DNA from 2 places in the Micromonospora sp. MGP-C2 genome. Region 1 is predicted to be linked to the other one. Evidence: riboswitches for the same ligand, from Rfam matches in the RefSeq annotation. Region 1 holds a riboswitch; the other holds the start of a gene.

Region 1 (5,610 bases):
AGCTCCTGCACGTCCTGCAACTCCATGAAGGCGAACGGGTTGGTCGACCCGTAGTGCGGGGCGATGCCGAGCTGGGCGAGGCGACGGTCGGCGACGTGCTGGAGATACTCCCGCATGTCGGTCAGCGTCAGACCGGGCACACCGTGGCCCAACAGGTCCTCGGCGAACTGCACCTCGCACTCGACGGCCTCGGTGAGCATCCGCCGAACCTGGTCGGCGAGGTCGTCGTCGAACAGGTCCGGCTCCTCGGCGCGGACGGTGTCGACCACGTCGAACGCGAACGCCATGTGCATCGACTCGTCCCGGAACACCCAGTTGGTGCCGGAGGCCAGGCCGTGCAGCAGGCCACGGGAGCGCAGGAAGTAGACGTACGCGAAGGCGCCGTAGAAGAACAGCCCCTCGATGCAGGCGGCGAAGCAGATCAGGTTGAGCAGGAACGTCCGCCGGTCCTCCCGGGACCGCAGCTCCCGCAGGTCGTTGAGCGAGTTGATCCAGCGGAAGCAGAACTCGGCCTTGCGACGGATCGAGGGGATGTTCTCGATGGCGGCGAAGGCCCCGAAGCGCTCGGTCTCGTCGGGCACGTACGTGTCGAGCAGGTTGAGGTAGAACTGGACGTGCACGGCCTCCTCGAACAGCTGCCGGGACAGGTAGAGGCGGCCCTCGGGGCTGTTGACGTGCTGGTACAGGTTGAGCACCAGGTTGTTCGCGACGATCGTGTCGCCGGTGGCGAAGAACGCCACGAGGCGGCTGACCAGGTGCCGCTCGGCCGACGACAGCTTGTCCAGGTCGGCGAGGTCGGCGTGCAGGTCGACCTCCTCGACGGTCCAGGTGTTGCGGATGGCGTCGCGGAACCGGTCGAAGAAGTGCGGGTAGCGCATCGGGCGGAGGGTGAGGTCCATCCCGGGGTCGAGCAGCATGTGCGTGGTCCTCGTGTCGGTGGTGCGGGTGTCGGCGGCGGTGGTGTCGGCGGCGGTCACTGGCAGGCCTCGCACGACTCGGGGTTCTCCAGCGAGCAGGCCAGCGCCTCCGCGTCGACGGAGACGGGCGCGACGGGCGCGACAGCGCTGACAGTGGCCTGCTGGATCCGCGTGGCGGGGCGGGAGCGCAGGTAGTAGGTGGTCTTCAGCCCGGCCTTCCAGGCGTACAGGTACATCGAGGACAGCTTGCCGATGGTCGGTGCGGCCAGGAACAGGTTCAGCGACTGGGACTGGTCGATGAACGGGGCACGGGCCGCGGCCAGGTCGATCAAAGCGCGCTGCGGCAGCTCCCACGCGGTGCGGAACAACTCCCGTACGCCGGCCGGCAGCTCGGCGATGTCCTGCACCGACCCCTCCGCCCGCTTGATCGCCGACCGGATCCGCTCGGTCCACAGACCGCGGGCCTTCAGCTCGCGTACCAGAGCGGTGTTGACCTGCAGGAACTCCCCCGACAGGGTCTCGCGCTTGAACAGGTTCGACACCTGCGGCTCGATGCACTCGTAGCACCCGGCGATCGAGGCGATGGTCGCGGTCGGGGCGACCGCCACCAGCAGTGAGTTGCGCAGCCCGTACGCCTCGACCCGCTCGCGCAGCGCGTCCCAGCGCGCGGTCTGGGTGCCCTCGACGCCCCACAGGTCGGGCTGCAACTGACCCCGCGCGGCCCGGGTCTGCGCGAAGGTCGGATGCGCGCCGAAGCGACGCGCCAGGTCGGCCGAGGTCTCCAGCGCGGTCAGGTACAGCTCCTCGCTGATCCTGGTGGACAGCTCCCGCGCGGCCGACGAGTCGAACGGAAGCCGCAGCGCGAAGAACACGTCCTGAAGGCCCATCAGCCCGAGCCCGACCGGCCGCCAGCGGGGGTTGCTCGCCGCCGCCTGCGAGGTCGGGTAGTAGTTGATGTCGATGACCCGGTCCAGGAACGTCACAGCGGTACGGACCGTGGCACGCAGTCGCTCCCAGTCGATGCCACCGTCGGTGAGGTGGGCGGCGAGGTTCACCGAACCGAGGTTGCACACGGCCGTCTCGGCGTCGCTGGACACCTCGACGATCTCGGTGCAGAGGTTGGACAGGTGCACCACGTTGCCCGGCTCGGCGGTCTGGTTGCACAACCGGTTGGCGGCGTCCTTGAAGGTCATCCACCCGTTGCCGGTCTGGGCCAGGGTCCGCATCATCTTCCCGTACAGCTCCCGCGCCGGGACCTGCCGCACGTAGCGGCCCTGCGCCTCGGCCTCGCGGTACGCGGCGTCGAACCGCTCACCCCACAGGTCGGGCAGCTCGGGCACCTCGTGCGGGTCGAACAGCGACCACATCTCGTCGGCCTCGACCCGGCGCATGAACTCGTCGGGGACCCAGTTGGCGAGGTTCAGGTTGTGGGTGCGTCGGGCGTCCTCACCGGTGTTGTCGCGCAGTTGCAGGAACTCCTCGATGTCCGGGTGCCACGGCTCCAGGTACACGCAGGCCGCGCCCTTGCGCCGGCCACCCTGGTTGACCGCGGCGACGCTCGCGTCCAACGTGCGCAGCCACGGCACGATCCCGTTGGACTGCCCGTTGGTGCCGCGGATCAGCGCGCCCCGGGACCGGACCCGGGAGTACGCGATGCCGATGCCCCCGGCGAACTTGGACAGGTTGGCGACCTGGGCGTACCGCTGGTAGATCGAGTCCAACTCGTCGAGCGGGGAGTCGACCAGATAGCAGGAGGACATCTGGGTGTGCCGGGTGCCGGAGTTGAACAGCGTCGGCGAGCTGGGCAGGTAGGCCAGGCTGGACATCAGCCGGTAGAAACCGGTCGCCTCGTCGGGCGTGGTGGACAGACCACAGGCCACCCGCAGCAGCCAGTACTGCGGGGTCTCCAGCACCAGCCTGCTGGTGGGGTGGCGCAGCAGGTACCGGTCGGCCACCGTACGCAGGCCGAAGTACTCGAATCGCCGGTCACCGTCCGGATCGACGGTGGCGTCGAGCATCGTGGCGTGTGCGGCGACGAACGCGGCGGTGTCGTCTCCGATCAGGCCCTCGGCGTGGCCGACCCGGATCGCCGCGCTGAACGAGGTGATGTCCTGCCGACGCACCTCCTTGTCGACGTAACCGGCCAGCAGCCGGGCGGCGAGGCGCGAATACTGCGGCTCCTCGCCGATCATCTCGGCTGCGGTCTGGATGGACAGCCGGTCCAGCTCGGCCGTCGTCGCGCCGTCGTACAGGCCGCTGATGGTGCGGGTGGCGACGCGCATCGGGTCGACGTCGGTCAGGTCGTCGGCCCACCGCTCGACCGCCCGGACGATCTTGTTCACGTCCACGGGTTCGGTGGCGCCGCTGCGCTTGCGGACCTGCATCGGCGTCCGCCGCACTGTCGCGTCGCCGCTGACGGGGACTACCTCGGTGACTGTCACCACTCGCTCCTCGGAGTTCGAGACCTGGTGGCCCGGACGCGAGGAGACAGACACCGACGGACGCCACGCCGGCACGGCGTGGGTCAGGTGGCGTCAGCCGTCCCACGCGGCCTCGGACCGCCGCCCACCCGGGTGCGGGTACGCGGCGCGCTGGCAGGTCTTCGGACTCGTGGGCACAACCGGGCTGGCCGGTCTCCTACTGGCCGTCGCTTCCCAGGCCACTTGGTGGCCCAGTGCTGATGACGGCGGTCGTTCCCACTCACCGCTGCGGGACAGTCCCGGATTTCCACCGGGTTCCCTCTTGCCTCGACCGCGCCGGATGAGCGGTCGAACCAGCTGCGCTCGACACCATATATAGGGATGCAGGCGTTGTCACACCCCACATGTCGGTCCCGGCGTGTCGCGGCCGGGCCGGTGACGGTGATCACCAGCCGCACCGGGGCGGGTTCGTCCCGGCCGGCGAGGCACGTCGACGGCAGCAGCAGCCGCAGGCGGTGCGACTGACGGCACGACACGACCCACGGGCCGCCGACACCGGCAAAGATTTGATGTATCGCGCCAATGGGCACAGTGGATCGGGTTCGGACATTGACCAGGTTCGACGGCCCCGGGACGGTGGATGTCCGTCCTTCAGGGTGGATCAAGGTCGTTGACGCGCCAGAACCGCCCTCCGTATACTCCGGGTGATCATCCGATCTTTTGCCTAGCCGGGCGAGGAGCGCATGCCGCAGATCACCGCCGTCACCGTCGAGGACGTCCGTTTTCCCACCTCACTGACCGCCGACGGGTCCGACGCCATGAACAAGGACGGCGACTACTCGGCGGCGTACGTCATCCTGCACACCGACGGTGTCGACAGCGTGGGCGTGCCGCTCGCGGGTCACGGGCTGACCTTCACCATCGGTCGAGGCAACGACATCGTCGCCGCGGCCGCGGTGCACCAGGCGCAGCTTCTGGTCGGCCTGGACGTGGCGACGATGGCCGCGGACATGGGCGCGGTCTACCGACTCCTCACCTCCGACAGCCAACTGCGGTGGCTCGGGCCGGAGAAGGGCGTCGTCCACCTGTCCCTCGCCGCCGTGTTGAACGCCTCATGGGACCTGGTCGCCCGGCTCGCCGGAAAGCCGCTGTGGCGACTGCTCGTCGACATGTCCCCCGAGCAACTCGTCGCCATCGCGGACCTGCGCTACCTGTCCGACGCGCTGACCCGGGACGAGGCACTGGCCATCCTGCGGGCCAAGGAGAGCACCAGGGCCGACCGCCTCGCCGAGCTCGACCGCACCGGCTACCCCGCCTACACCACCTCGGCCGGCTGGCTCGGCTACGGCGACGACAAGCTGCGCCGGCTCTGCCAGGAGGCGGTGGACGCCGGCTACGGGTACGTCAAGCTCAAGGTTGGCGCCAACCTCGACGACGACATCCGCCGCTGTGGGATCGCCCGGGAGATCCTCGGCCCGCACCGCAACCTGATGATCGACGCCAACCAGGTCTGGGACGTCGGCCAGGCCATCGAGTGGGTCAAGGCCCTCGCCCAGTTCACACCCCTGTGGATCGAGGAGCCAACCAGTCCCGACGACATCCTGGGCCACGCGGCCGTCCGCCGCGCTGTCGCTCCCATCGGCGTGGCCACCGGCGAGCACTGTCACAACCGGGTGATGTTCAAGCAGCTGTTCCAGGCCGGGGCCATCGACTTCTGCCAGCTGGACACCGGTCGGCTGGCCAGCATCAACGAGATCGTCGCCGTGCTGCTCCTCGCCGCGAAGTTCGACGTGCCGGTGTGCCCCCACGCCGGCGGAGTCGGGCTCTGCGAGATGGTCCAACACGTGTCGGTGCTCGACTACGTCGCGATCTCCGGGGATCTCACCGACCGGGTCACCGAGTTCGTCGACCACCTGCACGAGCACTTCACCGACCCGTGCGTCGTCCGGGACACCGGTTCGGGCAGCGGTTACGTCCTGCCCAGCCAGCCCGGCTACTCCACCCGGATGCGTCAGGAGTCGGTCGCGCTCTACCGGTTTCCCGACGGCCACTACTGGGCGGCGTCGGACCCGACTACCGTGTCATCCTCGGAGCCGTACGTGATCGCGGGTGGGACGGCCACCCCCGCCGGCCGCTAGGGGGTGTCATGTCGCGCACCGACGAAGTGGTGAACGGCATCAAGCGGATGATCCTCGAAGGGCAGTTCAAGCCCGGGGACCGACTGCCCATCGAGAAGGACCTCGCCGAGTCGCTCGGCGTTTCGCGCGGCTCGC
Region 2 (5,610 bases), 4.4 Mb from region 1:
CGATCCCGGACCAGGTGCCGATCTGGTCGACGTACCTGGCCACCGACGACGCGGAACTGGTCGCCGGCCGGGTCGAGCGGGCCGGCGGGCAGGTCGTCGTGCCGCCGTTCGAGGTCTTCGACCGGGGCTGGATGGCGGTCTTCGCCGACCCGGCCGGCGCCACGTTCAGCGTCTGGCAGCCCTTGGCCATGGCCGGGGCCGAAGTGTTCAACGTGCCGGGCGCGATGAGCTGGAACGAACTGGTCACCCCCGACCCCGAGGGCGCGAAGGTCTTCTACGAGCTGGTGTTCGGCTGGCAGCCGGACGACCAGGCGGTGGGCCCCATGACGTACACCGGCTGGCGGCTCGGGACGCAGATCGTCGCCGGGATGATGCCGCCGCTGGCCGACGACTTCCCGGCCGACCTGCCCGCGTACTGGACGGTGTACTTCGCGGTGACCGACGCGGACGCCGCTGCGGCCCGCGCCGCCGAGTTGGGCGGAACGATCCTGGTGCCGCCCCGGGACATCCCGGCGGGCCGGTTCGCAGCCCTACGCGACCCCCAGGGCGCCCTCTTCTCCGTCATCGACCTCGGCCCCTGACCCGGACGATCTGGCGCGGGGGCGGACCGGGACCACCAGTGGGCCGTGGGTGCCGGGGACGACCCGGACGCTGGCCCGGTAGTGGGTCGCCAGCAGGTGCTCGGTCAGCACCTCGGACGGGGTTCCGGCGGCCACCACCTGACCGCTGGCGAGCATCACCATCCGGTCGGCGTACTCGCCGGCCAGGGAGAGGTCGTGCATCGTGGCGAGGACGGTCAGGCCGTGTTCGCGGCGCAACTGGTCGACCAGTTCCAGCACCTCCTGCTGGTGCCCGATGTCGAGTGCGCTGGTCGGCTCGTCGAGCAGCAGCAGCGTCGCGCCCTGGGCGAGCGCCCGGGCGAGGAACACCCGCTGCCGTTCGCCTCCGGAGAGGGTGGCCAGCTCACGGCGGTGGAAGCCGGTGAGGTCCAACCGGCCGAGCACCTCGTGCACGGCGTCGAGGTCGGCGGTCGACTCCCGGCCCAGCGTGGGGATGTACGGGGTGCGGCCGAGCAGCACGTAGTCCAGCACCGACATGCCGGGCGGCACCACCGGCGACTGTGCCACGGTGGCCACCACCCGGGCGCGGTCCCGGCGGCGCAGCGCGGTGCTCGCCGTACCGAACAGGGTGATCGCCCCCGGCGCGGGCAGCAGGCCGCCGACGGCGCGCAACAGGGTGGACTTGCCGGCGCCGTTCGGGCCGATCACCGTGACCCACTCGCCGACGGCGACGGTGAGGTCGACGCCGGTCAGGATCGGTGTCCCGCCGAGGTCGACGTGCAGCCCACGCACCTCGACGGCCGGCACACCGTCGTCGCCACCCCCGGACGGAAGACCGCCGGACGGAAGACCGCCAGGCGGGCGACCGCCGGGCGGGCCGGCGGTGGGTTCGCGGCTCACGTGAGCACCCGTCGGGCTGTCCGCAGCACGATCACGAAGAACGGGCCACCCAGCAGAGCGGTCACCACTCCGATCGGCACCTCGGACGGAGCGGCGACGGTGCGGGCCACCACGTCGGTCAGTGCCAGGAACGCACCGCCGAACAGCAGCGACAGCGGCAGGATCGCCCGGTAGCTCGACCCGGCGAGCAGCCGGACGGTGTGCGGCACGATGATGCCGACGAAGCCGATCAGGCCGGTCGCCGAGACCGCCGCAGCCGTGCCCAGGGAGGCTGCGGCGATCAACAGGTAGCGGGTGCGCTGCGGGTGCAGGCCCAGACTCCTCGCCTCGTCGTCACCGACCGCGAGGACGTCCAGCTCGCGGCGGTGCAGCAGCACCACCACAGTGGTCAGAGCGGCGTACGGCAGCACCAGCAGCACGTCGTGCCAGCCCGCGGTGGCCAGCCGGCCGAGCAGCCAGGAGTAGACCGGTTGGATGCTGTCGGAGTGGCGCTGCAGCAGGTACGTCTGCCCGGCGGAGAGGAACGCGGAGACCGCCACTCCGGCCAGGATCAGCATCGCCGGTGAACCGCCGCGCCCGCCGGCCGCGCCGAGCACGTAGGTCATCGTGACGGCGAGCAGTGACCCGGCGAAGGCTGCCAACGGGATGGTCATCGGCAGCCCGGAGATCGCGCCCTGCCGGCCGGCGCCGCCGAGGGCGATCGCCGCGGTGACCGCGAGGCCGGCGCCAGCGGCCACGCCCAGGAGGTACGGGTCGGCGAGGGGGTTGCGGAACACGCCCTGGTAGCAGCCGCCGGCGAGGGCGAGCAACCCGCCGACCAGCAGGCCCAGCACCACCCGGGGCAACCGCAGCTCGGTGACGATCGCGATCTCCCGCTCGGAGAGACCGCTGTCGAGGTGCACCCCCGGGATCAGGTTGAGCAGCTCGGCCGCGACGCTGCCCGCGGGCAGGCTGACCGGGCCGAGCGACACCCCGGCGACGAGCGCGACGAGCACCGCGAACACCCCGGCGACCAGCCACCGCTTGCGCAGCCCGGCGGGCCGGGCCCTTGACGGCAGCCGGGCGGCGGAGGGCGCGGACGACGACGGCCCGGACGCCGACCCGGCGGGCCGGCTGCCGAATCGCAGCCCGGCCCGCCGGGACGGAGGCGGAGTTGTGGTCACCGACGGACGACGGTCACGCGGGCACCTTGGCGACCGCGTCGATGATGACCCGGAGCAGGTCCACGACCCGCGGCCCCCAGCGGGAGGCGACGTCGTCGTCCAGTGCGATCACCTGGTTGTTCTTCACCGCGGTGAGCCCGGACCAGCCGCTGCGCGCCTTGACCGAGTCGGCGTTCTGCTGGCAGCACTTGGAGTCGGCCAGGAAGACGAAGTCCGGGTTGGCCTTGACGATGAACTCCTGGGACAGCTGCGGGTAGCCGGCGCTCTTGCCGTCCGCGTCGGCGGGGTCGGCGATGTTGGTCAGACCGATCTGGCTGTAGAGCGTGCCGATGAAGGTCTTGCTGGTCGCGCTGTACAGCTCGGGGCCCAGCTCGTGGTAGTAGGTGAGCTTCTCTGCGCGCTGCGGCACGTCCTTGACCAGCTTGGCGATGTCGTCCCTCATCCGGCTGGCGACGTCGGTGGCCTGGTCGGCGTGCCCGGTCAGCGTGCCCAGCTCGGTGATCTGCCGGTACGTGTCGTCGAGGGTGGTGGCCGCCGGGGTCTGGTACACCGGGATCTTCAGCTTGCCGAGCTGCTCGACGATCTTGTTGCGGTCGTCGGAGAGCACCACCAGGTCGGGGTTCTTACCGGCGATCGCCTCGGCGTTCGGCTGGAAGGCGGAGATGTCGCTCTTGGGCACGTCGGCCGGATAGTTGGACTGGTCGTCGACGGCGGTCACCTGCGGGCCGGCACCGATCGCGAAGAGCATCTCGGTGGCGGTCGGCGACAGCGCGACGATCTTCTCGGGGCGCTTGTCGAGGGTGAGCGCGCCGACCGTGACCGGGTACGCGGCGGCCGCAGTGCCGGTGGTCGGCTTGTCGTCGGCCTTCTCGGCGCAGGCGCCGAGGGCCAGCGCGGCGACCGCGAGGGTCGCGGCGAAGAGCCGAGGGGTACGTCTGAACATGGGGCCTCCTGTCGGTCGAGGAGTGTGGTGCTTCGCCGACAGGACTTTCGTACGCCCGCCCACGAGGCGCCCTTCCTCGAGAGCGCGTTTCGCGACCGATCCGCAGGCGACCTGGCTCGTCCCCACCGTCGGGTGGGGCATCACAGTTGCGGGACAGCGCCGGGTTTCGCACCGGCTTCGCTGCGGACTGGTCGGTAAGACGGTAGCGCACCGCCGGGACGTGCCGGATCGATCACGCGCCGATCGCCGCGAGTCGATCCCCCGGAACCGTCACACGGTGACCGTCGGAGGGCGTATGTCCGAGTTGGTGGTGTTCGGAGACGGGTGGTGGGGCCCCGCGGGGCGGAGCGGGGCCCCACCCGATCAGGAGGACGTGATGGTGACGTTGTCCACAGCCGCCTCTACCAGGCTGGCGCCGGAGGCGTCCGCCGCCTCAACGAGGATGCGGACCGACTGCCCGGCGTACGGGGTGAGGTTGAGGTTGGCCACAGCCCAGCTCCCGTTGCGGTTGGTCGCCGCGCCGGCCTGGGTGAGCAGCGCGGTGGTGCCGCCGTTGTGCACCACGCTCACCCGCAGGTAGTCCGCCGACGAGGCGTTCGAGCCGTGCGCCAGATACCAGGCCAGCGAGAGATTCAGCGTGCCGGACGACGGCAGGGTCACCGCCGGGGACCTGGCACTGGTCACGCCGCCGTCGACGTCGTAGTCACCGGCCGCCGATCCGGCGAGCCGGCCGGTGACCAGGTCGTTGGATCCGGCGTACGGGGTGAGCTGCTTGGCACCGGAGGACGTGGTCGCCTGGGCGGCGCCCCGCTCGAACGCGCCGAGGGTGGCGGTGTCGGTGCCGGACGGGTTGATGGTCCAGCCGGTGGCCGTTTCGAACGTGTCCGACCAGACCGTGGTGCCGCCACCGCCGCTGCCGCAGTACTGCGCCTGCTTGCCGATGGCCCGGTACGGGCAGTCGGCGTACTCGCTGAGCAGCAGCACCGCCTCCCGGTTGCGCGAGGTCTGCGCTCCGATGACCTCGTCGGGCGGGTAGAAGCCGCCGCCGCCGGAGGAGCCCGGGTACATCTCGAAGGTGTACGCCCAGATGTTGTGGGTGGCCCACATCCAGTCGAGGCTGTCCCCGTCGGTGATGTAGAGGTCGCTGGACTGTTCCGGGGTGTAGTTGTTGGTGGCCGCCATCTGCTGGCCGATGGTGGCGAAGGTGTTGTACTGGTCCGCGTTCATGCCCGTCGCGGTGTTCGCCGTCGTGTAGCCGTAGGGCCAGAGCACCAGCTGCGAGTACGTGTGGAAGTCGATGTTGGCCTTGATCTGCTGCACGCCACCGACCACCCGACCGTTGACGAAGTTGCGCAGCGCCTGCGTCTCGGGTGCGGAGAACGCCGACGGCCCCCGGTAGGTCTCCGAGGAGGTGGTGCCGGACGAGCCGCCGCAGCAACCCCAGTTGTAGGACCAGTTGCGGTTCAGGTCGGTGCCGACGTTGGACGAACCACTGTTGGGCTGCCGGTTCTTGCGCCAGGACCGGTACGACCCGGTGGCGATGTCGTACTCGCTGCCGTCCGGGTTGACCGTCGGCACGATCCAGATCTCCCGGCCGTTGACGATGTTGGTGATCCGGGAGTCGGAGCCGTAGCTGTCGGTGAAGAGGTTGAGCAGGTAGATCGCCATCTCGACGGTCAGGTGCTCACGGGCGTGCTGTTGGGAGTTGAACAGGATCTCGGGTTCGTTCTCGTCGGTGCCGACGTTGTCGGAGATCTTCACCGCCATCAGGTCGCGGCCCTCGTACGACGAACCGATGCTGATCTTGCGGGCGATCGCCGGATGGTCGGCGACGACCTGGTTCACGACGGCGGTCAGTTCCGCGTAGTCGTGGTAGTTGGAGTCGGCGGGCGGGAAGGCCATCGTGCCGATCTCGCCGGCGCCGCGCTCGGCGTTGGGCGGCGGGGCCAGCGGTTCCAGCCGGAAGCCGAGCTTGCCGATCTCGGCGGCCTCACCCGCCGTCGCCGAGATGTGCAGGACTCCGTGTTCGGAGTAGTCGATGGCG

Evidence for each region. Region 1 has a riboswitch for cobalamin ahead of AC3CF1_RS00615 (ribonucleoside-diphosphate reductase subunit alpha). Riboswitches for the same ligand answer to the same signal wherever they lie in the genome.
Region 2: linked by a shared signal. The riboswitch ahead of AC3CF1_RS21205 (ABC transporter substrate-binding protein) and the one ahead of AC3CF1_RS00615 (ribonucleoside-diphosphate reductase subunit alpha) in region 1 are both predicted to bind cobalamin.

The regions. Positions count from the first base shown of each region.
Region 1 is NZ_JBYMEN010000002.1:251,400-257,009, reverse strand. It holds gene AC3CF1_RS00620 (ribonucleotide-diphosphate reductase subunit beta) at 1-917, opposite strand, end outside; gene AC3CF1_RS00615 (ribonucleoside-diphosphate reductase subunit alpha) at 974-3,301, opposite strand; cobalamin riboswitch at 3,494-3,710, opposite strand; gene AC3CF1_RS00610 (enolase C-terminal domain-like protein) at 4,081-5,475, shown strand; gene AC3CF1_RS00605 (FadR/GntR family transcriptional regulator) at 5,484-5,610, shown strand, end outside.
Region 2 is NZ_JBYMEN010000002.1:4,614,836-4,620,445, reverse strand. It holds gene AC3CF1_RS21220 (VOC family protein) at 1-581, shown strand, start outside; gene AC3CF1_RS21215 (ABC transporter ATP-binding protein) at 531-1,367, opposite strand; gene AC3CF1_RS21210 (FecCD family ABC transporter permease) at 1,457-2,518, opposite strand; gene AC3CF1_RS21205 (ABC transporter substrate-binding protein) at 2,637-3,566, opposite strand; cobalamin riboswitch at 3,651-3,773, opposite strand; gene AC3CF1_RS21200 (M14 family metallopeptidase) at 3,930-5,610, opposite strand, start outside.